3 regions of the Methylobacterium sp. OAE515 genome follow, and region 3 is predicted to be linked to each of the others. Evidence: predicted binding sites of a transcription regulator. Region 3 holds the regulator's gene; each other region holds the start of a gene.
What was found. Region 3 encodes LexA, which represses DNA repair genes until DNA is damaged. Its sites were predicted from a motif close to TGTTCNNNNTGTGTTCNG; they were not measured.
Positions count from the first base shown of each region.

Region 1: a site for LexA is predicted at 2,273-2,290, ahead of parE (DNA topoisomerase IV subunit B). Genes of this name have one in related genera too.
Region 2: a site for LexA is predicted at 1,810-1,827, ahead of ABIE45_RS09750 (trna delta -isopentenylpyrophosphate transferase). Genes of this name have one in related genera too.

Region 1 is NZ_JBGMUV010000001.1:3,305,334-3,310,997, reverse strand. Features, by position in the region: gene topA (type I DNA topoisomerase) at 1-1,653, shown strand, start outside; gene ABIE45_RS16225 (hypothetical protein) at 1,839-2,129, opposite strand; gene parE (DNA topoisomerase IV subunit B) at 2,385-4,442, shown strand; gene ABIE45_RS16215 (PRC-barrel domain-containing protein) at 4,504-4,998, opposite strand; gene ABIE45_RS16210 (porin family protein) at 5,219-5,664, opposite strand, start outside.
Region 2 is NZ_JBGMUV010000001.1:1,986,727-1,992,390, forward strand. Features, by position in the region: gene ABIE45_RS09735 (DsbE family thiol:disulfide interchange protein) at 1-403, opposite strand, end outside; gene ccmD (heme exporter protein CcmD) at 400-543, opposite strand; gene ABIE45_RS09745 (heme ABC transporter permease) at 554-1,351, opposite strand; gene ABIE45_RS09750 (trna delta -isopentenylpyrophosphate transferase) at 1,890-2,564, shown strand; gene ABIE45_RS09755 (hypothetical protein) at 2,603-2,914, shown strand; gene ABIE45_RS09760 (methyltransferase) at 2,924-3,670, opposite strand; gene ABIE45_RS09765 (DUF2007 domain-containing protein) at 3,667-3,891, opposite strand; gene ABIE45_RS09770 (polyprenyl synthetase family protein) at 4,063-5,082, shown strand; gene ABIE45_RS09775 (methyltransferase) at 5,092-5,664, opposite strand, start outside.
Region 3 is NZ_JBGMUV010000001.1:4,532,545-4,538,208, reverse strand. Features, by position in the region: gene ABIE45_RS22050 (ComEC/Rec2 family competence protein) at 1-2,150, shown strand, start outside; gene lexA (transcriptional repressor LexA) at 2,144-2,866, opposite strand; gene ABIE45_RS22040 (hypothetical protein) at 3,103-3,573, shown strand; gene ABIE45_RS22035 (hypothetical protein) at 3,592-3,807, opposite strand; gene ABIE45_RS22030 (divalent metal cation transporter) at 3,887-5,128, shown strand; gene fae (formaldehyde-activating enzyme) at 5,191-5,664, shown strand, end outside.

The DNA of each region.
Region 1 (5,664 bases), 1.2 Mb from region 3:
GCCCAGGAGGCCCACGAGGCCGTGCGGCCGACCGACATGGGCCGCCTGCCCAAGGCGGTGGCGCGCCACCTCGAACCCGAGCAGGCCAAGCTCTACGACCTGATCTGGACCCGCACCATGGCGAGCCAGATGGAGTCGGCCGAGCTGGAACGCACCACCGTCGACGTCACCGCCAAGGTCGGGCCGCGAACCATCGACCTGCGCGCCACCGGCCAGGTGGTGAAGTTCGACGGCTTCCTCGCCCTCTACCAGGAGGGCAAGGACGACGAGGAGGACGAGGAGAGCCGCCGCCTGCCGCCCATGAAGGCCGGTGACCCGCTCAAGCGCGAGCGGATCAGCTCGACCCAGCACTTCACCGAGCCGCCGCCGCGCTATTCCGAGGCGAGCCTCGTGAAGCGCATGGAGGAGCTCGGCATCGGCCGGCCCTCGACCTACGCGGCCGTGCTGCAGACTCTTCGGGATCGCGAATACGTAAAAATCGAAAAAAAGCGGCTGCAGCCGGAGGATAAGGGGCGGCTCGTCACGGGCTTCCTCGAGAGCTTCTTCCGGCGCTACGTCGAGTACGACTTCACCGCCGACCTCGAGGAGCAGCTGGACCGCGTCTCCAACGCCGAGATCGACTGGCGGGCGGTGCTGCGCGACTTCTGGCGCGATTTCTCGGCGGCGATCGGCGAGACCAAGGAATTGCGCGTCACCGACGTGCTGGAGGCGCTGAACGGTCTCCTCGGCCCGCACATCTTCCCCGACAAGGGCGACGGCTCGAACCCGCGCACCTGCCCGACCTGCGGCTCCGGCCAGCTGTCGCTGAAGCTCGGCAAATTCGGCGCCTTTATCGGCTGTTCGAACTACCCGGAATGCAAATACACCCGCCAGCTCTCGGCCTCGGGCGTCGACGGCGAGGGTGACGGCTCCTCGGCCGAGGGCGGCCAGCCAGGCGTGCGCGTGCTGGGCGACGATCCCGCGACCGGCCTCCCGGTGACGCTGCGCGACGGCCGGTTCGGGCCGTTCCTGCAGCTCGGCGAGGCCTCCACCGAGAAGGGCGCCGAGAAGCCGAAGCGCTCGTCGCTGCCGAAGGGGCTCAGCCCCTCGGATGTGGATCTGAACAAGGCGCTGGCGCTGCTGTCGCTGCCCCGCGAGGTGGCGCGCCACCCTGAGACCGGCGAGCCGATCGTGGCCAATCTCGGCCGGTTCGGGCCCTACGTGCAGCACGGGAAGACCTACGCCAATCTCGGCAAGGACGACGACGTGCTGGAGATCGGCGGCAACCGCGCGATCGACCTGATCGTCGCCAAGGAGCAGGGCGGCGGGCGCGGTCGCCCGGCCGCCGATCCGGGCCGGCCGCTCGGCAAAGACGAGGCCAGCGGGCGCGACCTCGTGGTCAAGGCCGGCAAGTACGGCCCTTACGTCACGGACGGCGAGGTGAACGCCACGCTGCCGAAGACGATGGCCGCCGAGGCGATGACGCTGGACGAGGCGATCGCCCTGGTGAACGCCAAGCGTGCCGCAGGCGGTGGCAAGCCAGCCAAGCGCGGGGCGGTCCGGAAGAGTTCGGCGCGCAAGGCGAGCGGCGACAAGCCGGCGGCGAAGAAGACCGCCACCAAGAAGCCGGCGGCCAAGAAGGTGGCGGCTGCGAAGAAGTCGAGCGCGGGCTGAGAGGGCTCGCTGACGGGGCCGAAAGGGGCTGCCCGGTCCGTGCGAGCGGAGCGAAGGAATCCAGGGCGCCCCGAGGTTGTCGAGCGTGGCGCCGACTGGGTTGCCTCGCTCCGCTTGCAACGACGTGGGTGAGGCAGAGGCAGCGTTGCCGCCCCCTCACCGCGGGCTGCGGTCAGCGATCGGGATCAGACCAGGTAGGTGATCGTCGCCGCGACCGCGGTCGCGAAGGTCGCCAAGGTGATCGTGGTGGCGTTGACCAGCGCGCGGGCGGGCGGAACGCCGGCCGGATCGTCATCGCAACCGAAGGCAGCACCGGCCGCGTGCTCGAAGCGGATCAACGTGAGGCGGCGGGCCTCGATCGCGGCGTCGCTCATGGACTGCGGCTCCCTGACCACGGTCAAGATTATCTCCGCCATCAACGTCGATTGTCCCGTTTCGTTCCAGTGCAGGCTGTGGAAGCCGGACGGGGCGGTCACGAGAAAGCCTTAACCCATTGTTGTGCAACGTCGTGATGACAGACGGCCCTGCCGGTCGAGGCATCGGCGCCGGTCCGGCCCTCGCTCGCGGCAGCGCAGCATGCGATGATGCGCGCGCGTCGCCGCAGGGCGAACGGCTTTGATGTTTACGGTTTGTTCCGCTATCATGCGGGGATGAAGGCGCATGCTCCACGACCCAAGACCCGTCTGCGCGAAGTCGAGCCGGCCGATGCGCCGCGCCCGCGGAGGCCGCGCGTGAGCGATCCGGCGCGGGACCTATTCGGGCCGGGCAAGGGCCCGGCCGCCCGGCCGCCCGAGCCGCGGCGGCGCCTGGACGCCTCGGCCTCCGTGGCGACGCTCGCAGCCGCCGAGCCGGAGGGCGCCTACACCGCCTCCGACATCGAGGTGCTGGAAGGCCTGGAGCCGGTCCGGCGCCGGCCCGGCATGTATATCGGCGGCACCGACGAGCGGGCCCTGCACCACCTCTTCGCCGAGGTGATCGACAACTCGATGGACGAGGCGGTCGCCGGCCATGCCAGCTTCATCGAGGTCGAACTGGAGGAATCCGGCGCCCTCGTGGTGACCGACAACGGCCGCGGCATCCCGATCGACCCGCACCCGAAATTCCCCGGCAAGTCGGCGCTCGAGGTCATCATGACCACGCTGCACGCCGGCGGTAAGTTCGACTCGAAGGTCTACGAGACCTCGGGCGGCCTGCACGGCGTCGGCATCTCGGTGGTGAACGCGCTCTCCGACCTGCTCGAGGTCGAGGTGGCGCGCAACCAGACCCTCTACCGCCAGACCTTCTCGCGCGGTCACGCGCAGGGCGCGCTGGAGCTCGTCGGCCGGGTCCAGAACCGGCGCGGCACGCGCGTGCGCTTCCACCCGGATGCCCAGATCTTCGGATCGCTGAAGTTCGACCCGCGCCGCCTGTTCAAGATGGCGCGCTCGAAGGCCTACCTGTTCGGCGGCGTCGAGATCCGCTGGCGCTGCGCCCCGGCCCTCCTCGAAGGGCTGGCGGACGTGCCTGCGGAAGCTGTGCATCGCTTCCCCGATGGGTTGCGCGACTATCTCGCCCGGGACATCGACGGCAAGGAGCTCGTCACCGACGCGATGTTCTCCGGCAAGATCACCAAGCCGGGCTCGCACGGGTCGCTCGAATGGGCGGTGGCCTGGATGGTCGCCGAGGACGGGTTCTCGCACTCCTACTGCAACACCATCCCGACGCCCGAGGGCGGCACCCACGAGGCCGGTCTGCGCGTCGCGCTGCTCCGCGGCCTGCGCGAGCACGCCGAGCGGGTGAACCAGGCCAAGCGCATGACGGCGGTGACCACCGACGACGTCATGGCGACCTGCGCGTCGATGCTCTCGGTGTTCATCCGCGAGCCCGAGTTCCAGGGCCAGACCAAGGACAAGCTCGCCACCGTGGAGGCCCAGCGCATCGTCGAGACGGCGGTGCGCGATGCCTTCGACCATTGGCTCGCCGCCTCCCCGGCCCAGGCCAACAAGGTGCTCGACTGGGTGATCGACCGGGCCGAGGAGCGCCTGCGCCGCCGCCAGGAGAAGGAGGTCGCCCGCAAGAGCGCGACCCGCAAGCTGCGCCTGCCCGGCAAGCTCGCCGATTGCTCGGCGGCCGGCACCGCGGGCTCGGAGATCTTCATCGTCGAGGGTGATTCCGCCGGCGGCTCGGCCAAGCAGGCTCGCGACCGAGCGACCCAGGCGATCCTGCCGCTCCGCGGCAAGATCCTGAACGTCGCCTCGGCCTCGCGCGACAAGCTCGGCGCCAACCAGCTGATCTCGGATCTCACCCTGGCGCTCGGCTGCGGCACTGGCGCGGCCTTCCGCGAGACGGATCTCCGCTACGACAAGGTGATCATCATGACGGACGCCGACGTCGACGGCGCCCACATCGCCTCGCTGCTGATCACCTTCTTCTACCGCCAGATGCCGAGGCTGATCGACCGCGGCCACCTCTACCTCGCGATCCCGCCACTCTACCGGCTGCAGCAGGGCTCGAAGGTGGCCTATGCCCGGGACGACGCGGACCGCGAGCGGATCGTCAAGACGGTGTTCAAGGGCGGCAAAGTCGAGATCGGGCGGTTCAAGGGCCTCGGCGAGATGATGCCGGCGCAGCTCAAGGAGACCACCATGGACCCGAAGAAGCGCACGCTGCTGCGCGTCGCGGTCCTGGACGAGGCCCGGGAATCGACCGGCGACACGGTCGAGCGCCTGATGGGCAACAAGCCCGAGGCGCGCTTCGCCTTCATCAGCGAGCGCGCGGCCTTCGCCGAGGGCGCCGACCTCGACATCTGACGCTGTCGCACCGACGCGGCTTGGCCGCGTCGGTCGATGGGTCACGGACTTCGGTCGTGGCTTATCGGGGCGCCGGGATCACCTTCGCGGGGTCGAAGGGCTGGGCGGCCGCCACCGTGTCCTTGCTCATGTTGAGGACCGCCGCATACCGGTCGCCGCCGGGCCGCAGCACAAGGGCGCCCGGCTCCACCGCGATCAGCTTGCTGCCCAGCCCGAGGAAGCCGCCGACATCGATCACCACCGCCCGGAGCAGGCCGCCGTCGGTGATCAGCAGGTCTTCGATCTTGCCGACGCTGTCGCCCGCGGCGTTGCGCACGGCCACGCCGATCATCTTGGTGCTCAGGAAGACGGCGGGCTTGAGTCCCCGACGCTTGGCGGCGTCCTCGGCGCTTTCGGCTTCCATCAGCCGCCCGACACCCTTGCCGTCCGTCGAGGTGCCCGGCCCCGTGCCCGGCAGGACCGTATCCTTGCCGATCACGGTGGCGTCCTGCGCGGCCGCTGGTGTGCCCGCCAGAGCGAGGGCGGCGAGCGGCAGGAGAAGGTTTCGGCTTCGCATGGCTGATCGCTCCGGTGCGCCCGGTCCGTCACGGGGTCCCGTCGCTGGTTGCCCGGGGGGCGCCGCCGTCTCAATCGCGGGCGGCCCGCGCGGTTCCGGCCGTCCCTGTCGCACCGGGGCCGCCAGGTGGGCCGCCCGAAACGCGAAAGGGCCCGGCCTTGCGGCCGAGCCCTTTCCTTCCGTTGCGCGGAGCCGGTCGTGCCGGCTCCGCACCGTGATCTTAGTACGAGCCGAACTTGTAGTTCAGACCGGCGCGGACGACGGCGAACTCCGTGTTGGCGGCCGCGCCGTTGAGGTAGGCGGTGCCGTTCGGGGCCAGCAGGTTGCCGTAGAACACGCCGCCGGCGGTGTTCTTCTGGCGGTCGAGGTTCACGTACAGGCCTTCGACCTTCAGCGTCACGGCGGACGAGCGGAAGAAGTTCAGGAACGAGTCGGTCGGGAGGGCGTACTCGATGCCGCCGCCGACCGCGTAGCCGGTGCGGAAGCTGTCGCGGAAGCGGTTGCCGGAGAAGTTCTGATCGTCCTGGCCCGAGCCGTAGGCGAAGCCGCCCGTGCCGTACACGAGGGTCCGGTCGAAGGCGTAGCCGAGGCGGCCGCGCACGGTGCCGAAGTAGTCGAGGCCGTTGCCGCTGGTGGCGACGAAGGCGCGCGGCGGGAGGAACGCGA
Region 2 (5,664 bases), 2.5 Mb from region 3:
GGAAGCGCTGGCCGGCCTCGGGGCTCGGCTCCTTATAGTCGATGCCGACGAGCCGGATCCCGGGCTCCTTCGCCAGCCGCATCAGCATCGGGTGCTCCACCTGGCAGGGGGCGCACCACGAGGCGAAGACGTTCAGCACCGTGATCTGCCCCTTCAGGTCCCGGCTCGACAGCCCCGGCACGGGTGCGCCCGCGGCGGTCAGCCCCGGCACGGCGGGCAGGTCGAAGCTCGGCACCGGCTTGCCGATCATCGCGGAGGGCAGGGCCGCCGGATCCGCGCCCGAGCGCAGGCGCAGGAACAGCACGGCGGCGAGCGCCGCGAAGGCGAGGGCCGGCACGATCAGCAGGAGCGAGCGGCGGACGGGCGGCGGCCGCCCGGTCGCCTCGTCGAGGGGGGTGGTCATCGCCGATCCTCGCCGAAGCCCCGGAGCGCGCGCAACTGCGCCCGCCGGTCGCGGATCGCGTTGCCGAGGAGGGCAACCATCACCAGCCCCGTGAAGCCGTAGGCCGCCAGGATGAAGCCGCCGTGAGATCCGAGATCCATCGCGGTCCTCCTAGACCGGCTGACCGACCGGCAGCGACGCCGGTGTCGGGGTGAGGCGCGGCTGGGTCCGGTCCAGGCGCTCGGCCTCGCGGATCGTCAGCGTCCGCACCCGGCGACGCATGATCTCGGTGCGCATCGCGTAGAGGTGCAGGGTCGTCCCGCCGAGCGTCGCGGCGGCGATCATGACCAGCAGCGGGTAGAGCATCGACGGATCGATGGTCGACCCGCCCATGCGCAGGATCGAGGCCGGCTGGTGCAGGGTCGACCACCAGTTCACCGAGAACTTGATGATCGGCAGGTTCACGGCGCCGACGAGGGTCAGGATCGCCACCGCGCGCGCGGCCCGGTTGGGGTCCTCCAGGGTCCGCCACAGCGCGATGATGCCGCAATAGATCAGCAGCAGGATCAGCATCGAGGTCAGGCGCGCGTCCCAAACCCAGTAGGTTCCCCACATGGGCTTGCCCCACAGGGAACCGGTGACGAGGCAGATCAGCGTGAAGGCGGCCCCGATCGGCGCCGCGGCGCGCTGGGCGACATCAGCGAGCGGATGGCGCCAGACCAGGCTGCCGATCGCCGACACGCTCATGGCACCGTAGAAGAAGACCCCGAGCCATGCTGCGGGGACATGGATATACATGATCCGCACGGTCTCGCCCTGCTGGTAATCGGGCGGCACCACGAAGAAGGTCATGTACAGACCGACGGCCAGCACGCCGAGCGACAGGGCGGTGAGCCACGGCACCAGCGCGCCCGACCACCGCATGAAGTGGCTCGGATTCGACAGGCGGGTCCAGAGGGAAGGGGTCATCGCGGCGGCTGCCTCAGACATCGTTCCTGCGGTCTAACCTAGGATGCGGTGCAGCAACAATGCGGGTCTCCGGCGCAGCTCTGCCGGTGAGCGGCTCCTGAGCGAAGTTCGCACAGGTGATCCGTCGAAGACTTGCGCAGGCAAGGGGTCAGCATCCCCGAATGCCCTCGCATACGCCAACGCTGCTCAACACCCCGCACGCAGGCCACGAAATCAGCCCCGTCGTTCCGGGGCGCCGCAGGCGAGTCCGGAACCCAGAACCGCCATCGGTGCCGGACTTTCGCGCGTCGGCGGGTCTGGATCCCGGGCTCCGCTGCGCGGCCCCGGGATGACTTGGCGGGTCGCGTCACGCACAGCGAGCGCGTACGGCCAGACGCCCGGAAATTTTCCCATGGGTCCGACGGCCCGCAAATCCGCGGCCGACCCTTGCGCATCTCGGGGGGATTGCGCATATAGATACGAACAAAAAGAGAACAAAAGTGCGTCGCCGTACAAAGCTGTGGACGACGCGGCCCAATCCCGCCGGAACGAGCCCCGCATGCGAACCGCCGACAAGCAGATCGCCGACATCCTCGTCCGCTACGGCGAGCCCTTCGGGGGCAACGTCTGGCGCGTCCAGGGAACGGCCGTGATCTACCATAAGACGCTGGAGCGCATCGCCGCACAGGCCGGGATCGTGTTCGAGCCGCCGACCATCATCCGGTCCGAGCGCGACGAGGCCGTGATCCTTGTGACCGGCCGCCTGCCCGGCGCGAAGCCCGGGACCGAGCGGGTCGAGTGGTCGCTGGGCGAGGCTCTGGTGAATGTGAACTACCGCGTCTCGGGCAAGCAGGCGGCCTACGTCTACGCCATGGCCGAGAAGCGGGGTAAGGACCGCGTCATCCTCAAGCTGATCGAGCTGCACGGCCTCGTCTACTCGGAGGAAGAGGCCGACGAGTTCCGCGCCCACCAGCCCGCGGTCCGGGCCGTGGACGAGGATTTCGAGGAGCCGCCGGCCTTCGACGAGATCACCGAGGCCGAAGGCGATCTCAAGCGCCGGATCGACGAGGCCGAGACGATCAACGCCGTCACGGACCTGATGCTGGACGGCGCCACCCAGGCCGTCCTGGCGACGATGCCCGCCGGCACACGCGACGAGGTCCGGGACTACGCAAAAGCGCGCCTCGTGGCGCTCGGCTGGCCCAAGCGGTCCGGCCGCAAGAGCGCCGCCTAACCCATCCGCAATCGATCCCCCTACCGAAGGAGACCGCCATGCATCGCGCGACGAGCCGCCGCACCATGAAGGCCCGCCGGGACGCCCACCGGGGCTGGAGCATCGAGACGTTGTCGTACAGCCCATCGCGGATCGTGCGGCTCGGCGCCGAGAAGGTCGCGATCCTGTTTCCACCGCTGGAGCCCGGTGCCGCTTGGCAGCTCTATCCGCACCCCGATACGTTCCCGGGGCTCAATTTCGAAGGCCTGCCCGAGCCGCTGCGCCCGGAATTCTTGTCCTTCCCGGATCTCACCGAGGTAGAGCGGTTTCTCGGCATCCGCGAGGAGGAGCCGGCGGCCCTGGCCGCGTGAACGGAGGGGTCAGGCGGGCCGCCACGGTGCTCCGCGATGGAGCGCTGCGGCTTCCGGGGTGAAGCGCCCGTCGGGATCGTGCAGCACGAGCGGCGGGCGCAGACTCAGCGCGGCGCGGCTGCCCTTGGTCGCGCTGATCAGGAGGCGGATCGCGGGTGCCTCGGCCCGGGCGTGGACCGGGCGGATCGCGATGCCGCCGTAGCGTCCCTTGAGTGCATCGAGACAGGCGGGCAGCGCGTCGGCCCGGTGGATGAGCCCAAGGCGACCGCCGGGTCGAAGGACCGCCGTGCAGGCCCGGATCCAGGCGTCGAGGTCCTGCCCGGCAAAGGTGTGGGCGGTCGCCCGTCCTGGATTGGGCGAGGCCCGGTGGCCGCCGCCGTCGAAGAAGGGCGGATTGGTCAGCACTAGGTCGAAACTGTCCGGCAGCAGGCCCGCAGCGCGGCGTTCCGCCGCGGACGCGAGCAGGTCGGCCTCGATCACCCGAGCCTCGATGCCGTTGAGCCCGGCATTCGCCCGAGCCAGTTCGGCGACGTCGTGATCGCGCTCGATCAGCGTCGGCTTCAGGCCCGGCACCAGCGCGGCGCAGCCGAGGCCGACGGCGCCCGTCGAGGCGCCGGCGTCGCAGAGCCGATCGCCGGCCGCCGGAACCAGCAGCTGCGCGAGCAGGATTGCGTCCGTCCCGGCCCTGTGCGCGCCCCGCGGTGGCTGATGCAGGCGCAGGCGTCCGCCGAGAAAGCCGTCCGGCTCCGGGCTCACGGCTGGCGCAGCTCGTGAGCGATCCCGGCACCGACGAGCAGGCGCCGGGCCTGGGCCTCATGGTCTCGCGGCACCAGCAGGCGCTGCCCGAACACGCCGATCGAGCCCTCCATCAGGCTCATGTGGCTGTCGGCGACGAGAACCGGGATCTCGGCCGCTTCGAGAACCGAGCGGGCGAACCCGATCAGCACGACGTCGTTGGCACGGATCAGCTCGATCATCGGGCGCGCACCGAAGTCAGAGGAGCGCGGATCGGCGCTTTCGTCGCGTGAGATCCGCGTTTCCGGCACACCATATCCAGCCGGGAGCGATGTTGCGGCGCCGCGGGGCGCGTGCGAAGGGATCGCCCGCCCCCTGTGGGGCAACCGGTCTGGAGGTCACGGATCTTGGGTATGGCCCTCTCCATCGAGAACCCGAAGCCCGAGGCCGAGGCGGGGCTGAACGACCTCGTCGCGCTGGTGGCTGACGGCATGGCGCGGGTCAACACCACGATCCTGTCGCGGACGGGATCGGACGTGGCGATGATCCCCGAGGTCGCCAATCACCTGATCGCCAGCGGCGGCAAGCGCCTGCGCCCGATCCTGACGCTCGCCTGCGCCAAGCTCTGCCACTATGCGGGCGACACCGACGGCGACGTGAAGCTCGCCGCGAGCGTCGAGTTCATGCACACCGCTACGCTCCTGCACGACGACGTGGTCGACGAGAGCGACATGCGGCGTGGCCGCGTGGCCGCCCGGATCAAGTGGGGCAACGAAGCCTCCGTGCTGGTCGGCGACTTCCTGCTCGGCCAGGCCTTCCGGATGATGGTCGAGGTCGGCTCGCTCCGGGCGCTCGACATCCTCTCGGCGGCCGCCACGGTGATCGCCGAGGGCGAGGTGATGCAGCTCACCAACGCCAAGAACCTTGAGACCGACGAGGCGGCCTATCTCGCGGTGATCCGCGGCAAGACCGCCGAGCTGTTCGCCGCGGCCTGCGAGGTCGGGCCCGTCCTCGCCGGCCGGCCGGAGGCGGAGCAGGCGGCGGCCCGCGCCTACGGGATGAATCTCGGCATCGCCTTTCAGCTGATCGACGACGTGCTCGATTACGGCGGCACCTCGGCGGAGCTCGGCAAGAACGTCGGCGACGATTTCCGCGAGGGCAAGATCACCCTGCCGATCGTGCTGGCCCATCGCCGGGGCAGCGAGGGCGAGCGCGGCTTCTGGCGTCGGACCCTCCAGCAGGGCGAGATCCGCGACGACGATCTGGAGACGGCCCTCGATCTGCTCCAGCGCCATGGCGCCCTGGAGGAGACCGTCGCGCGCGCCCACCATTACGGCGCCCAGGCCCGGACGGCCCTCGACGTCTTCCCGGACGGACCGGTGAAGACGGCGCTCATCGGCGCCGTGGAGTTCTGCGTGGCGCGGGCACGCTGAGGCAGCACCTCAGGGTTCCCGCGTGGAGAGCCACCAATCGCCGCCATCGTACCAGCAACTCGTGTCGCGCGGTCCCGCGAGCCGGAATGACCGCACCGCCAGGAGGTCGCCCCTGCCGAAGGCCGTGGCGAGTGCCGGGGCGTCCTCTTGCGGCATGTCCCGCAGAGGTATGAAGATCGCGAAGGACACGAACCGGGCCGGCCAAGCCGACCCGCTGCTCGGACACTGCAGCAGCAGCATTCCGCCGCGGCCCTGACCGGACTGGAGCGGGAAGAGCAGGCGCCCGCCCGGCCGCAGAGCCCCGAGCCAGGCGCGGGCCGGTCTCGCCGCGCCGGCATTGACGTAGATCGCGTCGGCGGCGGGGAGCAGGTCCGACACGCCCGACCGTGCGCAGACCTGCACCCAGGGCCACGGCGTGAGGTTGGCGGTTGCACGGGCGGCGAGGTCCGGATCGATCTCGTAGGCGTGGACCTGTCCTGTCGGCCCGACCAGATGCGCAAGCAGCGCCGTGTAGTAGCCGCTGCCGGTGCCGACCTGGAGCGCGGTCTCGCCGGGCTGCGGCGCCAGGGCGTCGAGGCAGAG
Region 3 (5,664 bases):
CCTGGCTGGCGGTGGCCTTCGGCACCGGGATCCTGGTCTATTTCGCGGCCGTCGACGGCACGCCGGTCCTGGCCGCACCGCTGGCCGGGGCGGCGCTCGCGGTGGCGCCGATCCCGTTTCTCGGCGCGCGACCGGCGGCGCTGGCGCTCGCCCTCGCGGTGGCGGCCGGCTTTCTCGGCTTCGCGGCGGCAACCTGGCGGGTCTCGCAGGTGGCCGCCCCGATCCTCGCCCGGACCACGATCGGGCCGCTCACCGGGATGATCGAGGCCCTGGACGAGCGCGAGGTCGGAGCCCGGCTGATCGTCCGGGTCGAGACCTTCGCGGGCCTCGCGCCGGATCGGCGGCCCGCCCGCGTGCGGGTCTCGTTCCGCAAGGCGCCGGCCCTGCGGCCTGGAGATGTCATCACCGCCACCGCGCGTCTGCTGCCGCCGCCCGAAGCGGCCCGCCCTGGCGGCTACGACTTCGCCCGGGACGCCTATTTCCAGGGGATCGGCGCGGTGGGTTCGCTGCTCGGCGCGATCCGGATCGAGACGCCGTCGGTCGCACCGCCCCTGCGCCTCAGGCTCGCCGCCATGCTGGACGAGGCCCGCAATGCGCTCACCCGGCGGATCGCCCAGGCCGAGGGCGGCCAGGCGGGCGCGGTGGCGGCGGCCCTGGTGACCGGCAAGCGCGGCCTGATCGGCCCGGCGACCAACGACGCACTGCGCGCCGCCGGCATCTACCACGTGGTCTCGATCTCGGGGCTGCACATGGTGCTGGCCGCGGGCGTGGTGTTCTGGCTGGTGCGCGCGGCCCTGGCGCTGATCCCCCATTGCGCGCTGGTCTGGCCGATCAAGAAGATCGCGGCCGGCCTCGCGATGATCGGGGTCACTGCCTACTGTGCCTTCTCGGGCTGGGACATCGCCGCCGAGCGCTCGCTGATCATGACCCTGATCATGCTGGGCGCGATCCTGGTGGACCGGCCGGCCCTGTCGATGCGCAATCTCGCGCTCGCCGCGCTGATCGCTCTGGCCCGCGAGCCCGAGGGTCTGCTCGGCCCGAGCTTCCAGATGTCATTCGGCGCGGTGGCGGGGCTGATCGCCTGCGCGCGGCTGATCGACGGACGGCTGTTCGTGCGCCCCGGGGCGGGACGGATCGGGCGGATCGTCGGCACCGGCCTGTCGGCGGTCACCGGCACGCTGGCGACGACCCTGGTGGCGCAGATCGCCACCGCCCCCTTCGCCACCTACCATTTCCAGACAATCCAGCCGTTCGGGCTGATCGGCAATGCGCTGACGCTGCCTCTGGTCTCCCTGGTGGTGATGCCCTCCGCGGTGATCGGGATCCTCGCCTATCCGTTGGCCCTCGACCGGCCGATCTGGTGGCTCATGGGCCAGGCAGTCGGCGAGATGCTGGCGATCTCCGAATGGATCGCCGGGTTCGAGCGGGCAACGCTGGTGCTGCCGGCGTTCGGAACCGGGGCGCTGGGATTGCTCACGGCCGGGCTGCTGCTGGCGACGCTCCCGGTCTCGCGGCTGCGCTGGCTCGCCCTACCGCCGCTCCTGCTCGGCCTCGGCCTCGCGGCCCTGCCGGAGCGCTACGATCTCTACATCGACCGGCAGGGCGGAGGCGCCGCGGTGCGGGGTCCCGACGGGCGCCTTTCGGCGCTCGGACATCCCTCCGGCTTCGTCCTGGAACAATGGCTGAGGGCGGACGGCGATAACCGCACACCCGAGCAGCGGAGCCGCCCGTCCGCGGGCGGGCGCTGCGACCGGCTCGGCTGCACCGCGATCCTGCCGGACGGCCGGGCGGTCGCCCTGGTTCGCGACCGGCGCGCCTTCCCGGAGGATTGCGCCCGGGCCACCGTGCTGATCACGGGCCTTGCGGCGCCCCCGACCTGCACGGGCCCGCTCATCATCGACCGCCGCTTCCTCGCCAGCCACGGGGCCGTGGCCCTGCGCGCCGGACCGGACGGCTTCGCGATACAGGGCGCCCGGACCGATCAGCGGACGGTCCCCTGGCGGGCCCGCGCGGTGCCCGGCCCAGCCGCCGCTGCGCGGACCGGGACGGATCCTCCTGCGGACGCCTCCGGAGGGATGGCCGCGTCGGAGAGCGATCCGACAGGCGCCAACCCGGCTCCGGACGACGCGCCGGCCGCCCCGCTTCAGTAGCGGCGGACGAGGCTGACGAGCCGACCCTGGATCTGGACCCTGTCGGGACCGAGGACGCGGGTCTCGTAGGCCGGGTTGGCGGCTTCCAGGGCGATCGAGGAGCCGCGGCGGCGCAGGCGCTTGAGCGTCGCCTCCTCGTCGTCGATCAGGGCCACGATGATGTCGCCGGTGTTGGCGGTGTCCTGCTTGCGGATCACCACGAGGTCGCCGTCGAGGATGCCGGCCTCCACCATCGAGTCGCCGCGCACCTCCAGGGCGTAGTGCTCGCCGCCGGCCAGGAAGTCGGGCGAGAGGGTGATGGCGTGGCTCTGGTTCTGGATCGCCGAGACCGGTGTACCGGCCGCGATCCGGCCCATGACGGGGATCGACACGGCGCGGCCGGCCTCGTCGATCATGCGGGCATTGGCGGGCAGCGGCGGCTGCTTGGACTTGCCGCCCTCGACCACGCTCGGCGTGAAGCGGCGCGGCTCCGCCGGCGCCGCGGCAGCCGGGGACGTCAGGCTCTCGGGAATGCGGATCACCTCGATGGCCCGCGCCCGGTTCGGAAGGCGCCGCAGGAAGCCGCGCTCCTCCAGAGCCGTGATCAGACGATGGATGCCCGATTTCGACTTGAGATCGAGCGCATCCTTCATCTCGTCGAAGGAGGGGGGAACGCCGCATTCCTGCATGCGACTCTGGATGAATCGCAGGAGGTCCAGCTGCTTGCGCGTGAGCATCGAAGGGGGCCTCGCGGCTTGGCGGACCGCCTCGGGACGGTCTCGGAAACAAATCACGAACAGGTTAAACGTTCCGCAAGTGTTCCGCAAGCGTTATACGGCCACGCTTCTGCTGGCGCCGCGCTCCGAGGCAGAAACGAATTGACGGCGCAAGCGGAGCCGTTTCAATGCACCCACACGCCGCCGGACAGGGCGGCGGAGCCGGGGCGGGCTGAGATCGGGCTGGGATGACGAGGATGCGACGACCCGCGGCTCTGCTGCCTCCCGCCTTGACGGCCGTGACTCTGGCCTCCCTCGGTCTGGCGCTCGCGGGCTGCACCACGGGGTTCTCATACATCTCACGCAACTACGTCGCGCTCACCCCGCAGGTGGTCACGATCGGCTGCAAGGAGCCCTATGAGGTCTACGACAACCGGCAGCTGCGCCGGATGCTCATCGTCTCCAATGCTCTGCGTGAATATGCCGGCTGCAACCTGAGCGAGGTCCGGATCGATCCCGAGCCGGCGGCGACCCGGGTGAAGCGCTTCCGCACCGCCGCCCGCACCTATCTCGACGAGACCGTGCGGGAAGATTGCCGGATTACCGGCGAGACCGTGTTCGATCCGCTGAAGACCGAGTTCGCCTACGCGTGCGACGCGCCGATCGAGAAGCGGGGCACGGTGGTGCCGCGCCTTCCGGGTCGCAACCCGGGCCTCGGCCCGCGCTGATCCGTCGGCGGCGGGCTCTCAAACGCCCGGCTTCGGAAAAGTCCGTTCCGCCGCATCTCCGGCGGCGGCCAGCAGCGCGCGGGCAAAGGCCCGAGCCTCCGCCCGGTCGAGCACGATCGCGGCGGTGACCGGACCTCCACCCAGGTCGGACAGGGCGAGTTCCAGACGCACCCCATCGGGCACGGCGCTCGCCTGAAGGCTCCAGCCGGAGCTTCGATCCGCGCTCTCCACCATCTCACGTTACTCCCGCCTGCCCGGGAAAACGCCGCAGGCGCCCGCCGGAACCGGCCGTGCCCGGGCCTGTTCCCGAGCCGTGCCAAGCGCTTCCCTGCCTCGCCTGAACGCGTTCCTCAAGACCGCGGGCCCCGGACTCGTCGTGATGCTCGCCGACACGGATGTCGGCAGCCTGATCACGGCGGCCCAGAGCGGCGCACGCTGGGGCTACTCGCTGCTGCTCCTGCAGATCCTGCTGGTGCCGATTCTCTACGTCGTTCAGGAGCTGACGGTGCGGCTCGGCACCGCCACCGGCCGCGGCCACGGCGAGCTGATCCGGGCGCATTACGGGCCGGTCTGGGCCTGGATCTCCTACGGCGGCCTCGTGGTGGCCGGGATCGGCGCCATCGTGACGGAATTCTCAGGCATTGCCGGCATCGGCGACCTGTTCGGGGTGCCCCGGCTGGTGAGCCTCGGACTGCCAGCGATCCTGCTGCTCGCGCTGGTCTTTACCGGGAGCTACCGGCGGGTCGAGGTGGTGGCGATCGTCGTCGGCCTGTTCGAGCTGGTCTTCATCGGCCTCGCCATCGCGGCGCGGCCGAACGTGGCCGAGATCGTCGCCTCCTTCGGGCACATGCCGCTCGGGGACGGCCAGTACCGGGTACTGATCGCCGCCAATATCGGCGCGGTGATCATGCCGTGGATGATCTTCTACCAGCAATCGGCAATCGTCGACAAAGGTCTCGGCTGGGACCACGCCCGGAGTTCGCGGCTCGACACGCTCGTGGGTGCCGTGATCTCGCAATGCGTGATGGGGGCGATTCTGATCGCGGCGGCCGCCACGATCGGCAAGGCCGGCCAGGGCACGAAGGACGGACTCCAGACCGTCGGTGACCTCGCGAGCGCCTTCACGCCGGCCTTGGGGCCCTGGCTCGGGCAGGTGGTGTTCGGGGTCGGCATCACCGCGGCGGCCTTCGTGGCGCTCAATGTCGTGGCGCTGGCGCTGGCCTGGGGCTTCGGCGACGTGACGGGCAAGCCGCATTCCCTTGCGCAGTCGCCCCGGGAGGCGCCGGCCTTCTACGGCGCCTTCGCTCTCGTGGTCGCCGCGGGCGCCTTCGCCGTGCAGCTCGTGCCGAACCTCGTGGCGCTCAACATCGCCGTGGAGGTGATGAACGCCCTGCTCCTGCCCCTGGCGCTCGGCCTGCTGATCCTGCTCGCCACCCGGGCCTTGCCCGACGGACAGCGCGTGGCAGGGGCTTACAAGTGGGTGGTCTACATCATCTCCGGCGTGACGATCGCCTTCGCGCTGGTCGGCGTGCTCGACGGGGTCGGTCTGCTCTGAGGCGATTGACGCAAGCCCTCCGATGATGTCTCCCGCGGGCTCCGATCAGGTGGAGTTCGAACATGCAAGAGATCTGGTTCCGCACGGGCGAGGCCACGGTGCTGGCGGCCGAGGGCCAGTACACCGACGCCATGCCGGAGGTGCTGATCGGCTCGGTGCGCGGTCCCGTCGGCCAGGCCTTCGCCTCGATGATGGGGCAGGTCCAGGGCCACACGCGGATGTTCGTGGTCCGCGACCTCAACCAGCTCGTGCGCCCCGCCACGATGATGACCACCAAGGTCACGATCCACACGGCCGAATATGCCGAGCTCCTCGGCGGCGTGGTCCAGGCCGCCACTGGCGACGCGATCGTGGACTGCATCATCGAGGGCATCCTGCCGAAGGACGGGCTCGACGAGCTGTGCATGATCATCATGATCTGGCTCGATCAGCGCTGCGCCGAGGACGACAACCTCGACCAGAAGGACCTCTACCGGACCAACTACGAGGCCACGAAGCTCGCCATCGCCCGCGCCCTCAAGGGCGAGCCGACGGTG